4 regions of the Micromonospora sp. NPDC049175 genome follow, and region 2 is predicted to be linked to each of the others. Evidence: riboswitches for the same ligand, from Rfam matches in the RefSeq annotation. Region 2 holds a riboswitch; each other region holds the start of a gene.
The links. A riboswitch is a leader RNA that binds a small molecule or an ion and turns the genes downstream of it on or off. The one in region 2 is predicted to bind cobalamin.
Positions count from the first base shown of each region.

Region 1: linked by a shared signal. The riboswitch ahead of ACGFH8_RS00715 (acyl-CoA thioesterase) and the one ahead of ACGFH8_RS19415 (ribonucleoside-diphosphate reductase subunit alpha) in region 2 are both predicted to bind cobalamin.
Region 3: linked by a shared signal. The riboswitch ahead of cobN (cobaltochelatase subunit CobN) and the one ahead of ACGFH8_RS19415 (ribonucleoside-diphosphate reductase subunit alpha) in region 2 are both predicted to bind cobalamin.
Region 4: linked by a shared signal. The riboswitch ahead of bluB (5,6-dimethylbenzimidazole synthase) and the one ahead of ACGFH8_RS19415 (ribonucleoside-diphosphate reductase subunit alpha) in region 2 are both predicted to bind cobalamin.

Region 1 is NZ_JBICSY010000001.1:169,788-173,880, reverse strand. It holds gene ACGFH8_RS00720 (copper resistance protein CopC) at 1-2,058, opposite strand, end outside; cobalamin riboswitch at 2,189-2,403, shown strand; gene ACGFH8_RS00715 (acyl-CoA thioesterase) at 2,599-3,045, shown strand; gene ACGFH8_RS00710 (zinc-dependent alcohol dehydrogenase family protein) at 3,152-4,093, shown strand, end outside.
Region 2 is NZ_JBICSY010000004.1:526,726-530,818, forward strand. It holds gene ACGFH8_RS19410 (L-fuconate dehydratase) at 1-461, opposite strand, end outside; cobalamin riboswitch at 1,017-1,234, shown strand; gene ACGFH8_RS19415 (ribonucleoside-diphosphate reductase subunit alpha) at 1,430-3,748, shown strand; gene ACGFH8_RS19420 (ribonucleotide-diphosphate reductase subunit beta) at 3,796-4,093, shown strand, end outside.
Region 3 is NZ_JBICSY010000006.1:163,238-167,330, reverse strand. It holds gene ACGFH8_RS24050 (RNA polymerase sigma factor) at 1-391, opposite strand, end outside; gene ACGFH8_RS24045 (hypothetical protein) at 639-974, shown strand; cobalamin riboswitch at 1,230-1,359, shown strand; gene cobN (cobaltochelatase subunit CobN) at 1,693-4,093, shown strand, end outside.
Region 4 is NZ_JBICSY010000013.1:15,803-19,895, forward strand. It holds gene ACGFH8_RS32590 (DNA-binding protein) at 1-12, opposite strand, end outside; gene ACGFH8_RS32595 (hypothetical protein) at 498-716, shown strand; gene bluB (5,6-dimethylbenzimidazole synthase) at 879-1,505, opposite strand; cobalamin riboswitch at 1,535-1,736, opposite strand; gene ACGFH8_RS32605 (bifunctional 5,10-methylenetetrahydrofolate dehydrogenase/5,10-methenyltetrahydrofolate cyclohydrolase) at 1,748-2,647, opposite strand; gene ACGFH8_RS32610 (RNA polymerase sigma factor) at 2,946-3,515, shown strand; gene ACGFH8_RS32615 (CU044_5270 family protein) at 3,534-4,093, shown strand, end outside.

The DNA.
Region 1 (4,093 bases), on a different contig from region 2:
GTACTCGGCGGTGTGCACCTTGCCGGCGACCTGGAAGTCGAAGAACGCCCGGTACCGGCCCGAGCTCGGGGCGGTCAGCCAGAACTTGACCGACCCGTCGACAAGTTCCGGCTCGGGGTGGACGTGCACGTACCCCAGGTCGCCCTCGCGGACGACGACCAGGTGCCCGTACGCGCCCAGGTACGGCTCCAACTGCGCGGGGATGGTCGGGTCGGCGCTGACCTGGAAGTGCATCGGCGCCGTCACCCCCACCGTGGGGGTGCCGTTCATCGACACCGTGTACGGCCCGGCCGTCGCCTGGGCCCGCACCGGTGGCAGCGGGGTCGGGGTGTGCGCGCCGGGCACGGTGTGGTCGACGCCCAGCACGAGTGGGATCTGCGTGTCGTTGGCCGCGGTGACGGAGAAGTCGGCGTAGACGCGGTAGCCGCCGGGTCGGGCCAACGTCAGCGGGACGCTCCAGGTGCCGTCGGGCGCCATCGTCGGGTGCAGATGCTGGTAGCCGGACAGGTCACGGCCGACCACGATCAGGTGCAACGGCTTGTCGTGGACGACCGCGAAGCGGGTCGCCGGTTGCCTGTCGGTCCCGACGATGCGGAACCGGTAGTCCGCGCGTACACCTGGGGGTTGGGTTCGCTCCAGTGGTTGCAGGGTGTACCCGCCGGCGCTGACCGTCGTGCCGGTCGCCAGCGTCTCGCCCGTCGCGCCGTCACCCCGGTGCGTGTGCGGACCGGTGCCCGCCGGGTGTTGGTGCCCGTCGTTCGCGGCGCCCTCCTGGCCCGGGGCGGGCGGAGCGCCGGCGGGCTGCCGGGCGCTGCGGTCCGCCGGGTTCCCGTCGCCGGTCCCGATGCGGGCCAGCCCGAACCCGGCCAGCAGAGCGATCACCAGCCCGCCGACGAGCAGCGCCAGGTGGGTGTTGGTCAGCCGGGACCCCGGGGTCGCGGCCGCGAGGTCCGTGTCGGGCCGTGGTCCGGGCTCGACCGTCGGCTCGCCGTCCGTACCGCCGCCGGTCTGATCGATCGGCGTCGGATCGGCCGCGACGCCCGTGCGGGCCGTGACGACCGTGTTGCTCTTGCGCGCCGCCGGCACGGTGGCGGGTTGCCCCCTGTCGCCCGTGACCGGCGCGACGACGCCGACCTTGCCACCGACGGTCTTGCCGCCGACAGCCCGGCCCCCGCTGGTCTTGCCCCCGCTGGTCTTGCCCCCGACAGCCTTGGCCCCGACGGTCCGGCCCGCGCCGGCCTTGGTCGTAGAACGGGCACCACCGCCGCGTCGACCGGAGGTCGCCGCCGAGGTACGGCGCCGGCCGGTGGATGTGCCGGCGGAGGCCGATCGGCGACGCCAGACGACGTACCCGGCCACCGCCAGGGCCGCCGCGACCACCACCGCCCAGCCGGCCAGGGCCACCGTTCCGCGGCCGCTCTCCTCGGTGGACCCGGTCGACGGAGCTGCCGCAGCCGGCGGGCTCGACGGATCGTCCGCGGTGGTCGGCACCGCCGAGGCCTGCCCGCTGTTGTGCTGCTCGGCGGCGGCCACCAGGGCCGGGTCCGGCTGGGTCGACGGCGGGCTCCATCCCTTCGGCGCCGCCGTCACCCGCCCGTCGTAGCGGAAGGTCAGGGTGCCCCGCACGGTGTCGCCGTCCGAGGCGACCGACAGATAGCTCACCGAGTACTGGCCCTTGGCGGGCAGGTGGGCGACGCTCACCACCGCGGGGAACCCCGTCGTGTACTCCCGCGGCTCGAACTGCCCGTTGACCAGGAAGTACTCCCGTACCGGCTTCTCCAGCGGTTTGGGTTCCCCCTGCGACCAGCCGTTGTCGACCCGGGTGCCACCCGGGGCGGTGACCGTGAAGAACGCGTTGGCGGCGGCCTTCTCGGTGAAGGAGAGCCGCACCTCCGTGAACGGCTCGCGCACGGTGGTCCCGCTCGCCGGCGTGGACGCGGCGAGGGTCCCGTGCGCCGCGGCGGGTTGGGCGGACGCGAGGAGGGCGACCGCCGAGGCGAGGAGGAACGCGAGGAGGCCCGAGACCACCCGGCCGCAAGTCTGGGGGAGACGACGCATCTGGATATCCTCACCCTCGCGAGACTTTTTTCAAGAGGTGGCGATCTTCTTCCTCGAACGACAAAAGTTGACGACGAGCACGCGGGCCGCTGCGGCACGATGCCCCCGGTGGACAGATTCCCTGGCCAGCTATGCTGCCGACGGCGCTGGTTCGCCCCGTCCTGACCGGCTGGGCGTCGTAAGAGGGAACCCGGTGGAAATCCGGGGCTGCCCCGCAGCGGTGAGTGGGAACGACAGCCGTCATCAGCACTGGGCCAGCGGCCTGGGAAGCGACGGCCAGTAGGGGACCGGCACGACCGGTCAGGCCCGCGAGTCCGAAGACCTGCCGGCGCCGCGTACACAACCGTGTGCGCTGCCGTCGGCCTCGCGGGTGGGCTGAGCCGGTGACGGGCCGTGCGTGTGGCGCACGGCCAGGTCCTCGTCAGCGTGTGTCCGCGACCGGCGGCGTGGTTTCCCGAGGGACGGACTACCGCTGTGCACGACACCACCACGATCGCCGGCCGAGCGCCGTCGGCGTCGCACCTGACCCTGTCGCAGATCATGGACCAGCACCACACGAACCTGATGGGTACGGTGCACGGCGGCCGGATCCTCAACCTCATCGACTCCGTCGCCGGTGTGGTCGCCGCCCGGCACTCCGACGGGCCGGCGGTGACCGCCGCCATCGACGAGACCGCGTTCCTGCGCGCGGTACGGGTCGGCGACGTCGTGCACGTCGACGCCCGGATCACCTGGGCCGGCCGCAGTTCGATGGAGGTGGCCGTCAAGGTGACCGCCGACCGATGGGACCGGGCGGTGCCACCCACCGACGTGGCCACCGCCCACCTGGTCATGGTCGCCATCGACGACGACGGCCAGCCCCGTACGGTGCCGCCGCTGCTGCCCGAGACCGACGGGGACCGGCGACGGTACCGGGAGGCGGAGATCCGCCGCGAGCACCGGCTGGCGCTGCGACGCGCGCTGCTCGACGGCGCCGACGACGGCTGACCCGCGTTCGGCCCCCCGTCGCGGTGCTGGCCGGTCCGAGGAACCCGCCCCGCCGTCGATCTGGTCGGATAGCGTCCACGTGAAGACTCGGTCACGGAGAGTGTGGATGGTTATGCGCGCTGCGGTGCTGCGGGAGTTCGACGTTCCGCTCCTGGTCGAGGAGATCGACAGACCCATCCCCGAGCGCGGGCAGGTGCTGGTGCGGATCGTCGCCAGCGGGGTCAACCCGCTCGACACGAAGATCCAGGCGGGAAAGGCCGCGCACGCGCGCGTCCAGCCTCCGGCGGTGCTCGGCCTGGACCTCGCCGGCGTCGTCGCGGCGGCCGGTGCCGACGTGACCGACTTCGCGCCGGGGGACGAGGTGTACGGGCTGTGCGGGGGAGTGGGCGACCTCCAGGGGTCGCTTGCCGAATACGCCGCCGTGGACGCGCGGCTCCTGGCCCGCAAGCCGAAAACCCTCTCGATGCGGGAGGCCGCCGCGTTGCCCCTGGCGGCGATCACCTCCTGGGAGGGGCTTGTCGACCGGGCCGGAGTCCGTGCCGGGCAGAAGGTGCTTGTGCACGGCGGCGCCGGCGGTGTCGGATACGTGAGCGTCCAACTCGCCCAGGCTCGCGGCGCGGAGGCGTACGCCACGGGTGGGCCGGCGAGCATTAGTCTGATCGAGAGCCTGGGCGCGGTGGCGATCGACTACACCTCGACAAGCGTCGAGGAGTACGTGCAGAGATACACCGACGGGGCGGGGTTCGACATCATCGCCGACAACGTGGGCGGCTCGACCCTCGACGTGTCCTTCGCGGCGGTGCGCACCTATCACGGACACGTGGTCAGCGCGCTGGGCTGGGGGACCCACTCGCTCGCCCCGCTGTCGTTCCGGGGAGCCACCTACTCCGGCGTGTTCACCCTGCTGCCGATGCTGACCGGGCGCGGGCGCGAACACCAGGGCGACATTCTGCGCGAGATCGCGACGCTTGCCGACGCCGGCGCCCTGCGCCCGCGACTGGATCCGCGCACGTTCACGCTCGACACGGTCCTGGACGCCCACCGACTG
Region 2 (4,093 bases):
AGGTCCGCGATGTCGACGAGTTCCTCGGGGGACATGTCGACGAGCAGCCGCCACAGCGGCTTGCCGGCGACCCGGGCGACCAGGTCCCACGACGCGTTCAGCACGGCGGCCAGCGACAGGTGGACGACGCCCTTCTCCGGGCCGAGCCACCGCAGTTGCGAGTCGGAGGTGAGCAGGCGGTAGACCGCGCCCATGTCCGACGCCATCGTCGCGACGTCCACGCCCACGAGACGCTGTGCCTGGTGGACGGCCGCCGCGACGACGATGTCGTTGCCCCGGCCGATGGTGAAGGTCAGACCGTGGCCCGCGAGTGGCGCACCGGTGCTGTCGACGCCGTCGGTGTGCAGGACGACATAGGCCGCCGAGTAGTCGCCGTCCTTGTTCATGGCGTCGGAGCCGTCAGCGGTCAGGGAGGTGGGGAAGCGGACGTCCTCGACGGTGACGGCGGTGATCTGCGGCATGCGCTCCTCGCCCGGTTAGGCTAAAGATCAGATGATCTCTGGGAGTATACGGAGGGTCAATCCGACGCGTCAACGACGTCGATCACCCGGGAATCGAAGACATCTAATGTTTTTCCCGCGCCGCTGATTCGTCGACGTGCCGTCGGCGTGGTCGACGTGCCTGGTCCGCAGGCCCCGGCCGGGGCGATGGCGGTCTGTGTCGCGCTGGTAGACGCCCTGACTGCCGGCGACGCCGCGGGCTGCGGAGGCGCCCCGAGACCGATGGGGACGGTGACGCGAGAAGTGGATAGTGGTCCGGAAGATTGGATGTCCACTCCGGAAAGTTGCATTGACCGTCGAGTATGGGTAGGGGTCTTTACATCTAAAGACTTAATACATCACACCTTTCCGAATGTCGACACCCGCTCGGCCTGCCGCGTGCCGCGCGGGCGTTCGCCGGCCGCGCGTCGACGGGACCCGGCCCGGTAGGCGTGGCCGGTGACGACCATCACGGGCGTCGCCGTCGACACGCCCGAGACCGACATGTGGGGTGTGACAACGGCAGCGTCCCTATATATGGTGTCGAGCGCAGCTGGTTCGACCGCTCAGCCCGAGCGGTCGAGGCAAGAGGGAACCCGGTGGAAATCCGGGACTGTCCCGCAGCGGTGAGTGGGAACGACAGCCGTCATGAGCACTGGGCCACGAATCGGCCTGGGAAGCGACGGCCAGTAGGAGACCGGCCAACCCGGTCGTGCCCACGAGTCCGAAGACCTGCCAGCGCGCCGCGTACCCACACCCGGGTGAGCGGCGGTCCGAGGCCGCGTGGGACGGCCGACGCCACCTGACCCACGCCGTCCCGGCGTGGCGTCCGCCGGTGTCTGTCTCCACGCGTTCGAGGGGCCATCAGGTCTCGAACTCGCGAGGAGTGAGTGGTGACAGTCACCGAGGTAGTCCCGGCAGTCGGCGACCCGGCCGTACGGCGGACGCCGATGCAGGTCCGCAAGCGCAACGGCGCCACCGAATCCGTGGACGTCAACAAGATCGTCCGGGCGGTCGAGCGGTGGGCCGACGACCTGACCGACGTCGACCCCATGCGGGTCGCCACCCGCACGATCAGCGGCCTGTACGACGGCGCGACGACTGCCGAGCTGGACCGGCTCTCCATCCAGACCGCGGCCGAGATGATCGGCGAGGAACCGCAGTACTCCCGCCTCGCCGCCCGGCTGCTCTCCAGCTACGTCGGCAAGGAGGTCCGTCGGCAGGGCGTGACCTCGTTCAGCGCGGCGATCCGGATCGGCCACGCCGAGGGCCTGATCGGCGACGACACCGCCGCGTTCGTCGCCGCGCACGCCCCGATGCTCGACGACGCCGTCGATCCGGACGGTGACCGGCGGTTCGAGTACTTCGGCCTGCGCACGGTGTACGACAGGTACCTGCTGCGCCACCCCACCAGCCGCCTGGTGCTGGAGACCCCGCAGTACTGGCTGCTGCGGGTGGCCTGCGGGCTGTCCCAGACGCCGGACGAGGCCGTCGACTTCTACCGACTCATGTCCAGCCTGGCCTATCTGCCCAGCTCACCGACGTTGTTCAACTCCGGCACCCGGCACACCCAGATGTCCTCCTGCTATCTGGTCGACTCCCCACGCGACGAGCTGGACTCGATCTACCAGCGCTACGCCCAGGTCGCCAACCTGTCCAAGTTCGCCGGCGGCATCGGCATCGCGTACTCCCGGGTGCGCTCCCGGGGCGCGCTGATCCGCGGCACCAACGGGCAGTCCAACGGGATCGTGCCGTGGCTGCGCACGCTGGACGCGAGCGTCGCCGCCGTCAACCAGGGCGGCCGGCGCAAGGGCGCGGCCTGCGTCTACCTGGAGCCGTGGCACCCGGACATCGAGGAGTTCCTGCAACTGCGGGACAACACCGGCGAGGACGCCCGGCGCACCCACAACCTCAACCTGGCCAACTGGGTCCCGGACGAGTTCATGCGCCGGGTCGAGGCCGACGAGATGTGGTCGCTGTTCGACCCGCACGAGGTGCCCGAGCTGCCCGACCTGTGGGGGGAGCGGTTCGACGCCGCGTACCGCCAGGCCGAGGCGCAGGGCCGCCACGTGCGGCAGGTCCCGGCGCGGGAGCTGTACGGGAAGATGATGCGCACCCTGGCCCAGACCGGCAACGGGTGGATGACGTTCAAGGACGCCGCCAACCGGCTCTGCAACCAGACCGCCGAAGACGGCAACGTGGTGCACCTGTCCAACCTCTGCACCGAGATCATCGAGGTGTCCAGTGACGCCGAGACCGCCGTGTGCAACCTCGGCTCGGTGAACCTCGCCGCGCACCTCACCGACGGCGGCATCGACTGGGAGCGGCTGCGCGCCACGGTCCGTACCGCCGTCACCTTCCTCGACCGGGTCATCGACATCAACTACTACCCGACCGCGCAGGCGGCGGCGAGCAACCCCCGCTGGCGGCCGGTCGGGCTCGGGCTGATGGGTCTCCAGGACGTCTTCTTCGCGCTGCGGCTGCCGTTCGACTCACCGGCCGCCCGGGAGCTGTCCACCCGGATCAGCGAGGAGCTGTACCTGACCGCGCTGGAGACCTCCGCCGACCTGGCGCGCGAGTTCGGCGCGCACCCGGCGTACGCGCAGACCCGCGCCGCGCGCGGCCAGTTGCAGCCCGACCTGTGGGGCGTCCAGGGCACGCAGACCGCCAGGTGGGACGCGCTGCGCCAGCGGGTCCAGGCGGACGGGCTGCGCAACTCGCTGCTGGTGGCGGTCGCCCCGACCGCGACGATCGCGTCGATCGCCGGGTGCTACGAGTGCATCGAACCGCAGGTGTCCAACCTCTTCAAGCGCGAGACCCTGTCGGGGGAGTTCCTCCAGGTCAACACCGCGCTGGTCCGCGAGCTGAAGGCCCGCGGCCTGTGGACCGACCGGATCCGCTCGGCGATCAAGCGGGCGGAGGGGTCGGTGCAGGACATCGCGGAGCTGCCGGCCGGCGTCCGGGAGTTGTTCCGCACCGCCTGGGAGTTGCCGCAGCGTGCTCTGATCGACCTGGCCGCCGCCCGGGCCCCGTTCATCGACCAGTCCCAGTCGCTGAACCTGTTCCTGGCCGCACCGACAATCGGCAAGCTCTCCTCGATGTACCTGTACGCCTGGAAGGCCGGGCTGAAGTCCACGTACTACCTGCGCTCCCGCCCCGCCACCCGGATCCAGCAGGCCACCGTCGCGGTGCTCGCGCCGGTGGCGGCCGACGCGGAGGCGCTGGCCTGCTCGCTGGAGAACCCCGAGTCGTGCGAGGCCTGCCAGTGACCCCCGCCGACGCCACCACCGCCACCACCGACACGAGGACCACGCACATGCTGCTCGACCCCGGGATGGACCTCACCCTCCGCCCGATGCGCTACCCGCACTTCTTCGACAGGTTCCGCGACGCCATCCGCAACACCTGGACCGTCGAGGAGGTCGACCTGCACGCCGACCTCGCCGACCTGGACAAGCTGTCGCCGGCCGAGCGGCACCTGGTCAGCCGGCTGGTGGCGTTCTTCGCCACCGGCGACACAATCGTCGCCAACAACCTGGTGCTCAACCTCTACCAGCACGTCAACAGCCCCGAGGGTCGCCTCTACCTGTCCCGGCAGCTGTTCGAGGAGGCCG
Region 3 (4,093 bases), on a different contig from region 2:
GCGACTTCACCGTGCCCCGGGGCCAGCCCAGCGTCGCCACCGTCTCCTCCTCGCTGAGGTCGAGGAAGAACCGGCAGACGATCACCTCACGGTCGCGTACCGGAAGTTGCCGTAGGGCCCGCACCAGCGCGGCGCGGCGCTCCCCGGCGAGGACCGCACCCACCGCGTCGTCCTCGGCGATCTCCGACGCCGGGTCCGCCGCCGCGGCGCGCAGGACGAGCCCGTCGCGCCGGCCGCGCGACCGGTGCAGGTTGCGGGTCTCGTTGGCGACGATCGCGAGCAACCAGGACCGGAAGGACGACTCGCCCCGATAACGGGACAACTTGCGGTACGCCTTCACAAACGCCTCCTGGGTGACGTCCTCGGAGTCCGAGCCCGCGCCGAGCAGCACCGCCGTCCGGTACGCGGACGCGGTGTGCCGAGCGACCAGCAGGTCGTACGCCTCCAGGTCACCTGCGCGAGCGCGGGTGACGAGCGCCTCGTCGTCCAGGGGAACCTCCGTTCGGGATCACACTCATGACACCGCCCACGCTCGGCGGGTTCCAACCCTCGTCGGGTCAGCTGTCTCCCACCCGGCGTGCAGCGTATTGCCAGGATTTGGTGCTGCACTGGAGGGGCGTCGAGGGAAGGGGTGGGGCATGAGCTGGTTCAGTCGGCGGTCACGGGGTGCCGAAGCGACCCCGACGAAGCTGGACCGGGAGGCGACCCGGGACGACCTCGCCGCGCTGGAGGCGTTCGTCACGAGCCGGCGCGGGGTGGAGTTCTACCTGGAGCCGGAGACCACCGCGACGGACACCACGGTGGTGGCGATCGCCCACGACGGGGAGTGGATCCGGCGCCGCACCGGCACACCACGGGCGGCGGGGTCCATCGCCCGCAAGCACGCGGTGCCGCTGTACGAGGCGGGCCGCACCGGCTATCCGGAACGGATGCGGGTGTGGAGCCGCGCCCACCCGGAACGCCACGCCCGCTGAGGCGGGTCCCCGGCTCAGGCTCGTCCGCTCAGGCGGTCGCGACGGCTGAGTGGCAAAGAGGAGCCGCACAGGCACTCGACCCCCTCTGCGGGCGCCCTCCGCCACCGGCCCATCAGCTTGCCGTCTGGTGCGTCAGGCGACCCCTGCGCGCCGATATTTCCGCAGGTCAATGTGGTGAGCGTGGCCGGACGACGCCGGGGTCGGCGTTGACCGGCGGCGCGGCGGTGTGGCAGCATTCGCGGCCTGACGGCAGTGAAGGAAGTCGGTGCGATTCCGACGCGGTCCCGCCACTGTCACCGGGGAGCGATCCCCCCTCGTGAGTCACGGCCGTGTGTCTGCGGCTGGAAGGCCGGGGGAGAGCGTCGATCCGGAAGCCAGGATACTTCGGCCGTCGGGATGTGCCCCAGGGCGTGGACACCCGAGGAGGACCCGATGACGCACAGCGTCTCATTCATCGACGATCATCGTCATGACCCGCATCGCGGGCGCTGCGCCGCGCCCACGGCCGGCCGCGCCGGCACGTCTCGGGCCGGCCGCCGCGGCGTACGCCAGGCCGTTGGCTTTCGGTACCGCTGAGTCGAACGCCTGGCGCTGACCGGCCCCGACGTCCGCGTCGGCATGCCGTCCACCCGGGCCGTCGTACCGGCTGACGCCGTACCCACCCGCTTCGTCCGGGCCGCCTCCGTGGCGGCCGGGGCGTCACTCTCCGGAGCCTGCCGTGCGCATCCTGCTGCTCTCCACCGCCGACACCGACCTGCTGGCCGCCCGCGCCAGCGGCGCCGACTACCGGCTCGCCAACCCCGCGCGGGTCGCCGCCGACGAGGTGCCCGCCCTGCTCGACGGGGTCGCCCTCGTCGTCGTACGCCTGCTCGGCGGTCGGCAGGCGTGGCCGGACGGTCTCGCCGCGGTGCTCGCCACGGGTGTGCCGACGGTGGTGCTCGGCGGCGAGGCGCTGCCCGACGCGGAGCTGATGGCCATCTCCACAGTGCCGTCCGGGGTCGTCACCCAGGCGCTGGCGTACCTGGTCGAGGGCGGGCCGGACAACCTGGCGCAGTTGGCCCGGTTCCTCTCCGACACGGTGCTGCTCACCGGCGAGGGGTTCGCCCCGCCCGCGCCGACCCCGGCGTACGGCGTGCACGGCGAGCACCCGACCGACCCGCGACGGCCCACCGTGGGGATCGTCTTCTACCGGGCGCACGCCCTCGCCGGCAACACCGACTTCGTCGACGTCCTCGCCGACGCGGTCCACCGAGCCGGCGGCAACCCGCTGCCGATCTTCTGCGGCTCGCTGCGGGGGCTGACCACGGGCGCGGGCCCGCTCGGGCTCTTCGCCCGCTGCGACGCGCTGCTGGTCACCGTGCTCGCGGCCGGTGGCGCGGTCGCCGCGGACGCCTCCGGTGGCGGCGACGAGGACGCCTGGGACGTCGGCGCCCTGGCCGCCCTGGACGTGCCGATCATCCAGGCGCTGTGCCTGACCAGCACCCGCGAGCAGTGGGCCGGCAGCGACGCCGGTCTGTCCCCGTTGGACGCGGCCATGCAGGTGGCCATCCCCGAGTTCGACGGCCGGATCGTCAGCGTGCCGTTCTCGTTCAAGCAGATCGACGCCGACGGGCTGTCGGTCTACGCGGCCGACGCCGACCGGGCCGCCCGGGTGGCCGGGATCGCCGTACGCCACGCCCGACTGCGGTACGTGCCCGCCGCCGACAAGCGGGTCGCCGTGGTGCTCAGCTCGTACCCCACCAAGCACTCCCGGGTCGGTAACGCCGTCGGGCTGGACACCCCGGTCTCGGCGGTCCGGCTGTTCGCCGCGCTGGCCGAGGCCGGCTACGACCTGGGTGACGCGCCGCCGCCCGACGACGGCGACGCGCTGATCCACGCGCTGATCGCCGCCGGTGGACACGACGTGGAGTGGCTCACCCCGGAGCAGTTGGCCGCCGCCGAGGCCCGGATACCGGGGCCGACGTACCGGCGGTGGTTCGACCAGGTCCCGGCCGAGCTGCGCGAGCGGATGCGGGAGCACTGGGGTGAGCCGCCCGGCCAGCTCTACACCGAGAACGGGGACATCGTCCTCGCCGGGCTGCGCTTCGGCAACGTGGTGCTGCTGATCCAGCCGCCGCGCGGCTTCGGGGAGAACCCGATCGCCATCTACCACGACCCGGACCTGCCGCCGAGTCACCACTACCTGGCCGCGTACCGCTGGTTGACAGCGCCCGTCGCGGACGGCGGCTTCGGCGCGGACGCCGTGGTGCACCTGGGCAAGCACGGCACCCTGGAGTGGCTGCCCGGCAAGGGCCTCGGCCTGGCCGCCGACTGCGCCCCCGACGCGGTCCTCGGTGACCTGCCGCTGGTCTACCCGTTCATCGTCAACGACCCGGGCGAGGGCACCCAGGCCAAGCGCCGCGCGCACGCCGTGGTGATCGACCACCTGGTGCCGCCGATGGCCCGCGCCGAGACCTACGGCGACCTGGCCAAACTGGAGCAACTGCTCGACGAGTACGCCACCGTGCAGGCCCTCGACCCGGCGAAGGTGCCCACCGTGCGGGCGCAGATCTGGGACCTCGTCCGCGCCGCCGAGCTGCACCACGACCTGCACGCCGAGGCGATGCCCGACGCGGACGACTTCGACGAGTTCGTGCTGCACCTCGACGGGTACCTCTGCGAGGTCAAGGACGTGCAGATCCGCGACGGGCTGCACATCCTCGCCGACGCGCCCACCGGTGAGCCCCGGGTCAACCTGGTCCTCGCGGTGCTGCGCGCCCCGCAGATCTGGGGCGGCGCCCACGCCCTGCCCGGCCTGCGGCAGGCGCTCGCCGTCGCGTACTCCCTCGACGAGCAGGAGCTGCTGGCGGCACCGGGAGAACGACTGACGGTGCCCACGGCCTTGACCGACGTGGTGGACGGGCCGGCCGGCACCGCCGCCGACGCGATCGACCTGATCGAGGCGCTCGCCCGGCGGTTGGTCGTCGGGATGGAGACGCTGGCCTGGGACGCCGGGGCCGTGGACGCCGTCGTCGCGGAGGTGACCGGCCAGTCGATCCCGGACGTCGCCGCCGTGCTGCACTTCGCCGCCACCGAGCTGGTGCCCCGACTGGACCGCACCACCGACGAGCTGACCAACA
Region 4 (4,093 bases), on a different contig from region 2:
CGGTCGCTTCACGGCCTGAAACTAAGCGCAACTTACACTTGACTATCGTCACTTGCAGATTGACAAGACATCATCGAGTGGTGTGTGGTGGAGTGGTCACGCCAGGCAACGGCGGGACAACTCGCCGGGAGGTCGGGTGCCGAAGCATGTGCCGTACGACGACTACCTGCTGGCGGTGGCGCTGACCTTCGCTCGGCGACATCGGCCGGTCTGGTCATGGCGGCGGTGGCGGCGGATCTGCCGATGCGGGGCGGACCTGCCGTGCCGAGCTAGACACCGCATCCCGATCCGGCGCGGCCACTGGCCAGGGGAGGAGCAGGAATGATCGAGGATCACCTCGGGCCGATCCTGTCCGTGGACTCGCCCGGCGTTGACGGCCTCTGTGCGGGCTGTCGCTGGTGGCGGGCGCGGCTGTCTCCGTACCCCTGTTGCCAGGCGGAATGGGTCGCCCGCTGGCACGCCCGGTCCGCCGCCGACCTCTCCCCGAACAGGGTGCAGTGACCACCCATGGCCCGGTCCTTCCGTTGTGGACCTGCGGCGGCTGTGACGCCCCTTGGCCCTGTCGGACCCGGCGTACCGAGCTGCGTGCCGAGTTCGATGGCGCGGCGGTGTCGTTGGGTCTCTACATGGCGTCCTACCTGGTCTGGGCTGCGGAGGACCTGACCTGGGTGTCCGCCGGGGTGCTGCACCGGCGCTTTCTGGGCTGGGTCCGGTGAGCCTCATCCGATGCGGCGAGGAGCGCAGGTAGCCGCCTCGATCACTTAATGCTGAGTAGTTGTGGGCGACCCGTTCTGACTACTCAGCATTAAGTGATCTTGGCGGTAACGGCGGAACCGGGCTACTGGCTCGCGCGCTCGGCTGCGCGCCCAGGGCTGCAGTCACCCGGACCAACGATCGTGGTGGATCACCGACGACAGCGGGCGACGTTGACGCCAGCCGTGCCGCTCCAGGTCCGGCGTCTGCTCCAGATGGGTGACCGGGCCGAGGCAGAGCCACGCCACCGGGCGGACGGTGGCCGGGATGCCGAGCAGCTCGCGCAGGAACGGCTCCCGGTAGAACGAGACCCAGCCGACCCCGAGCTGCTCGGCGGTTGCGGCCAGCCACAGGTTCTGGATCGCCAGACAGACCGAGTAGAGGCCGGCGTCGGCGATCGCGTGACGACCGAGCACGGCCGGCCCACCCCGCTCCGGGTCGTACGTGACCACGACCGACAACGTCGACTCCCGTACACCATCGATCTTGATCCGGGCGAAGCGTTCCGCCGCCGGGCCGTCGAGAGTGGCCGCGAAGGTGTTCCGCTCCCGCTCCACGTGTCGGTGGAACTCCTGCCGCAGCTCGGGATCGCGGACCAGGATGAAGTCCCAGGGTTGGGAGAGACCGACGCTCGGCGCGGCGTGCGCCGCCGTGAGGATCCGATCCAGCGTCTCGGAGGGGATCGGCGCCCCGGTGAACTGGGCACGTACGTCGCGGCGGCGGTGGATGGTCTCGTAGAGTCCGGTGTTCACGGCAGGCTCCCGCTGCGCTCGCGCCCCTGACGGGGCCCATGACGCGAGGCCGGTCTTCGGACTCCCGGATCTGCGCTGGCCACCCGCCTTCCCAGCCCCTCAGGGCCAGTGGCTGCGTCTGGTACGCGTGGGTGGCAGCTCCCCGGTCACCGCGGCGGGCCCGTGCCGGACTCACACCGGCTTCCCGATTCTCCCCACTCGCGCGGGGGCACCTCGCAACGTTTGTGCCACCGGCAGCATAGCTACCGACTCGCGCGCTCGGCGGCGCGCACGGCGTTGCGGAAGAGCATCGCGACAGTGGTCGGACCGACCCCGCCGACCCGGGGCGTGATGGCGCCGGCGACCTCGGCGCACGCTTCGTCCACGTCCGGCAGGAGGCGTCGCCCGTCGTAGCGGACGCCGGCGCCGATGACGACGGCGCCCGGCTTGACGTGCTCGGGTCGCACGATCCCGGGTACGCCGGCGGCGGCGACGAGGATGTCGGCGCGGCGGGTGTAGCGGGCCCAGTCGGGCACGCCCGTGTGTACGACGGTGACGGCGGCGTTGGCGGTGGGGCGCTTCTGGGCGAGCAGCATCGCCAGGGGCCGGCCGAGGGTGGCGCCCCGGCCGAGGATGACGACCTCGCGACCGGCGACGGGGATCTCGTGGTACGCCAGGAGGGCTTCGATGCCGGCGGGGGTGCACGGCAGCGGGCCGGGCAGGCCGACGGCGAGGCGTCCCATGTTCAGCGGGTGCATGCCGTCGACGTCCTTGTCCGGGTCGATTGTCTGTAGCGCCGCGTCGTAGTCCAGATGGCCCGGAACGGGGTACTGCACGAGCAGTCCGTGCACGGCCGGGTCGGTGTTGAAGCGGGCGATGGCCTGGTGCAGCTCGGCCTGGGTGGCGGTGGCGGGCAGGTGCACGTGCGGGGAGTCGAACCCGAGTTCGGCCGCCTGACGCTGCTTGATGGAGATGTAGCCGGCGCTGGCGTCGTCGTCGCCGACGAGAATCGTGGCCAGGCTCGGTGTGATCCCGCGGCGGCGCAGGCCTGTGGCAGCGGCGGCGGTCTCGGCCAGGACGGCTTCGGCGACGGGAGCACCCGGCAGGAGCCGGGCCGTGCCCGCCGGGGTGTGGTGCTCTGCGGATCCACGTGTCGTGGTCATGATGTTCCTCCACGCAGGCGCCCAGGCGGTCGACGCCCGCGAGAGGCTCCCCGATGGTTCGACCATCCCCGTGCCGCCAGTCGCCGGTGCCCTCGATGATGCCGCATCACCAGGGCAGCTGCCCAACCGGACCGGCAGCGCCGCCGCAGGGCGGGCGGGTACGCGGTGCCGCAGGGCGGGCGGGTACGCGGTGCCGCGTCGGCGGCGCGAGGGGCCGATCGGTCGGCCGGAGCGTTCGGTAACACAAGCGGCCCGTCTTACGAAGTAGAGGTGTGAAGGCTACGAGAGAGGACAGCCTGTGAATGAGCCCGGCGAAGCGGGGGGTGACATCTCCGGCATCGGGGCCGATCCGGTGGCCTTCGAGGTCTTCTACCGGCGGCACCTGGAGGCGGTGGGCCGGTTCGTGGCGCGGCGGGTCGACGACCCGCACCTCGCCGCCGACCTGACCGCCGACGTGTTCCTCGCGGTGATCGAGTCGGCGGGCGGCTACCGGCCGGACCGGGGTAGCCAGGTCGGCTGGCTCTACGGGGTGGCCCGCAACGTCATCGGCGACGAGCGACGTCGGGCGGCCCAACGGCTGCGGGTGACCGGCCGACTGGCCGGACGACGGGACCTGGGCCCCGATGACATCGCCCGCATCGAGGAGCGGATCGACGCCGAGTCGGCGGCCCGCCACACCTATCGGGCGTTGAGCGAGCTGCCCGAGGGCACCCGAACGCTTGTCGAACTCGTCGCCGTCGACGGCCTCAGTGTCGCGGAGGCGGCGACCGTGGTCGGGATGTCCCCGGTCGCTGCCCGGGTCCGCCTGCACCGTGCCCGTCGCGTCGTCCAGGCCGTGCTCGCCCGCCCGGCCACCACCCTCGCCTGATGAGACGGAGCTGAGATCATGAACAAGATCGAAGAGTCGACCGACGGTTTCGAGGAGCAGCTCCTCAGAGATCTGACCGCCCACGTCGCCCGGCGGGCCGAGGTGGCTTCGGCGACCCGTGCCGCCGGACTCCGTACCCGGTTCCCGCGCGGTTGGCGCCTGGCTGGAGCATTCGGACTGACAGTCGTCCTGACCGCCGGCGCGCTGGCGGTCCAGACGATGAGGGTGGGCGACAAGCCGCCGCCCACGGCAACCGCGTCGGAGATCTTCCGGATGGCGGCCGACGCCGCCCGGCAGCAGCCCGAGCTGACCGCCCGACCCGACCAGTACGTCTTCACGGAATCCCTCGCGGTGGTCAGGGAAATGCCGGCCAGCGGCCCGTACCGGACCATACGGAACCAGCTGTGGCAGTCGGCCGGCGGAGTCGCGTACTCGCAGGGACGCTATCGACCGGAGACCGATCCGAACGGGTGGAGCGACCTGACCGAGCTCCGTCTCGGTGATCCCGGGGATCCCGAGAAGGAGCTCGACGCCTTCCAGGCGCCCGCGTACCACGGCGACCTGCCCACCGACCCGGA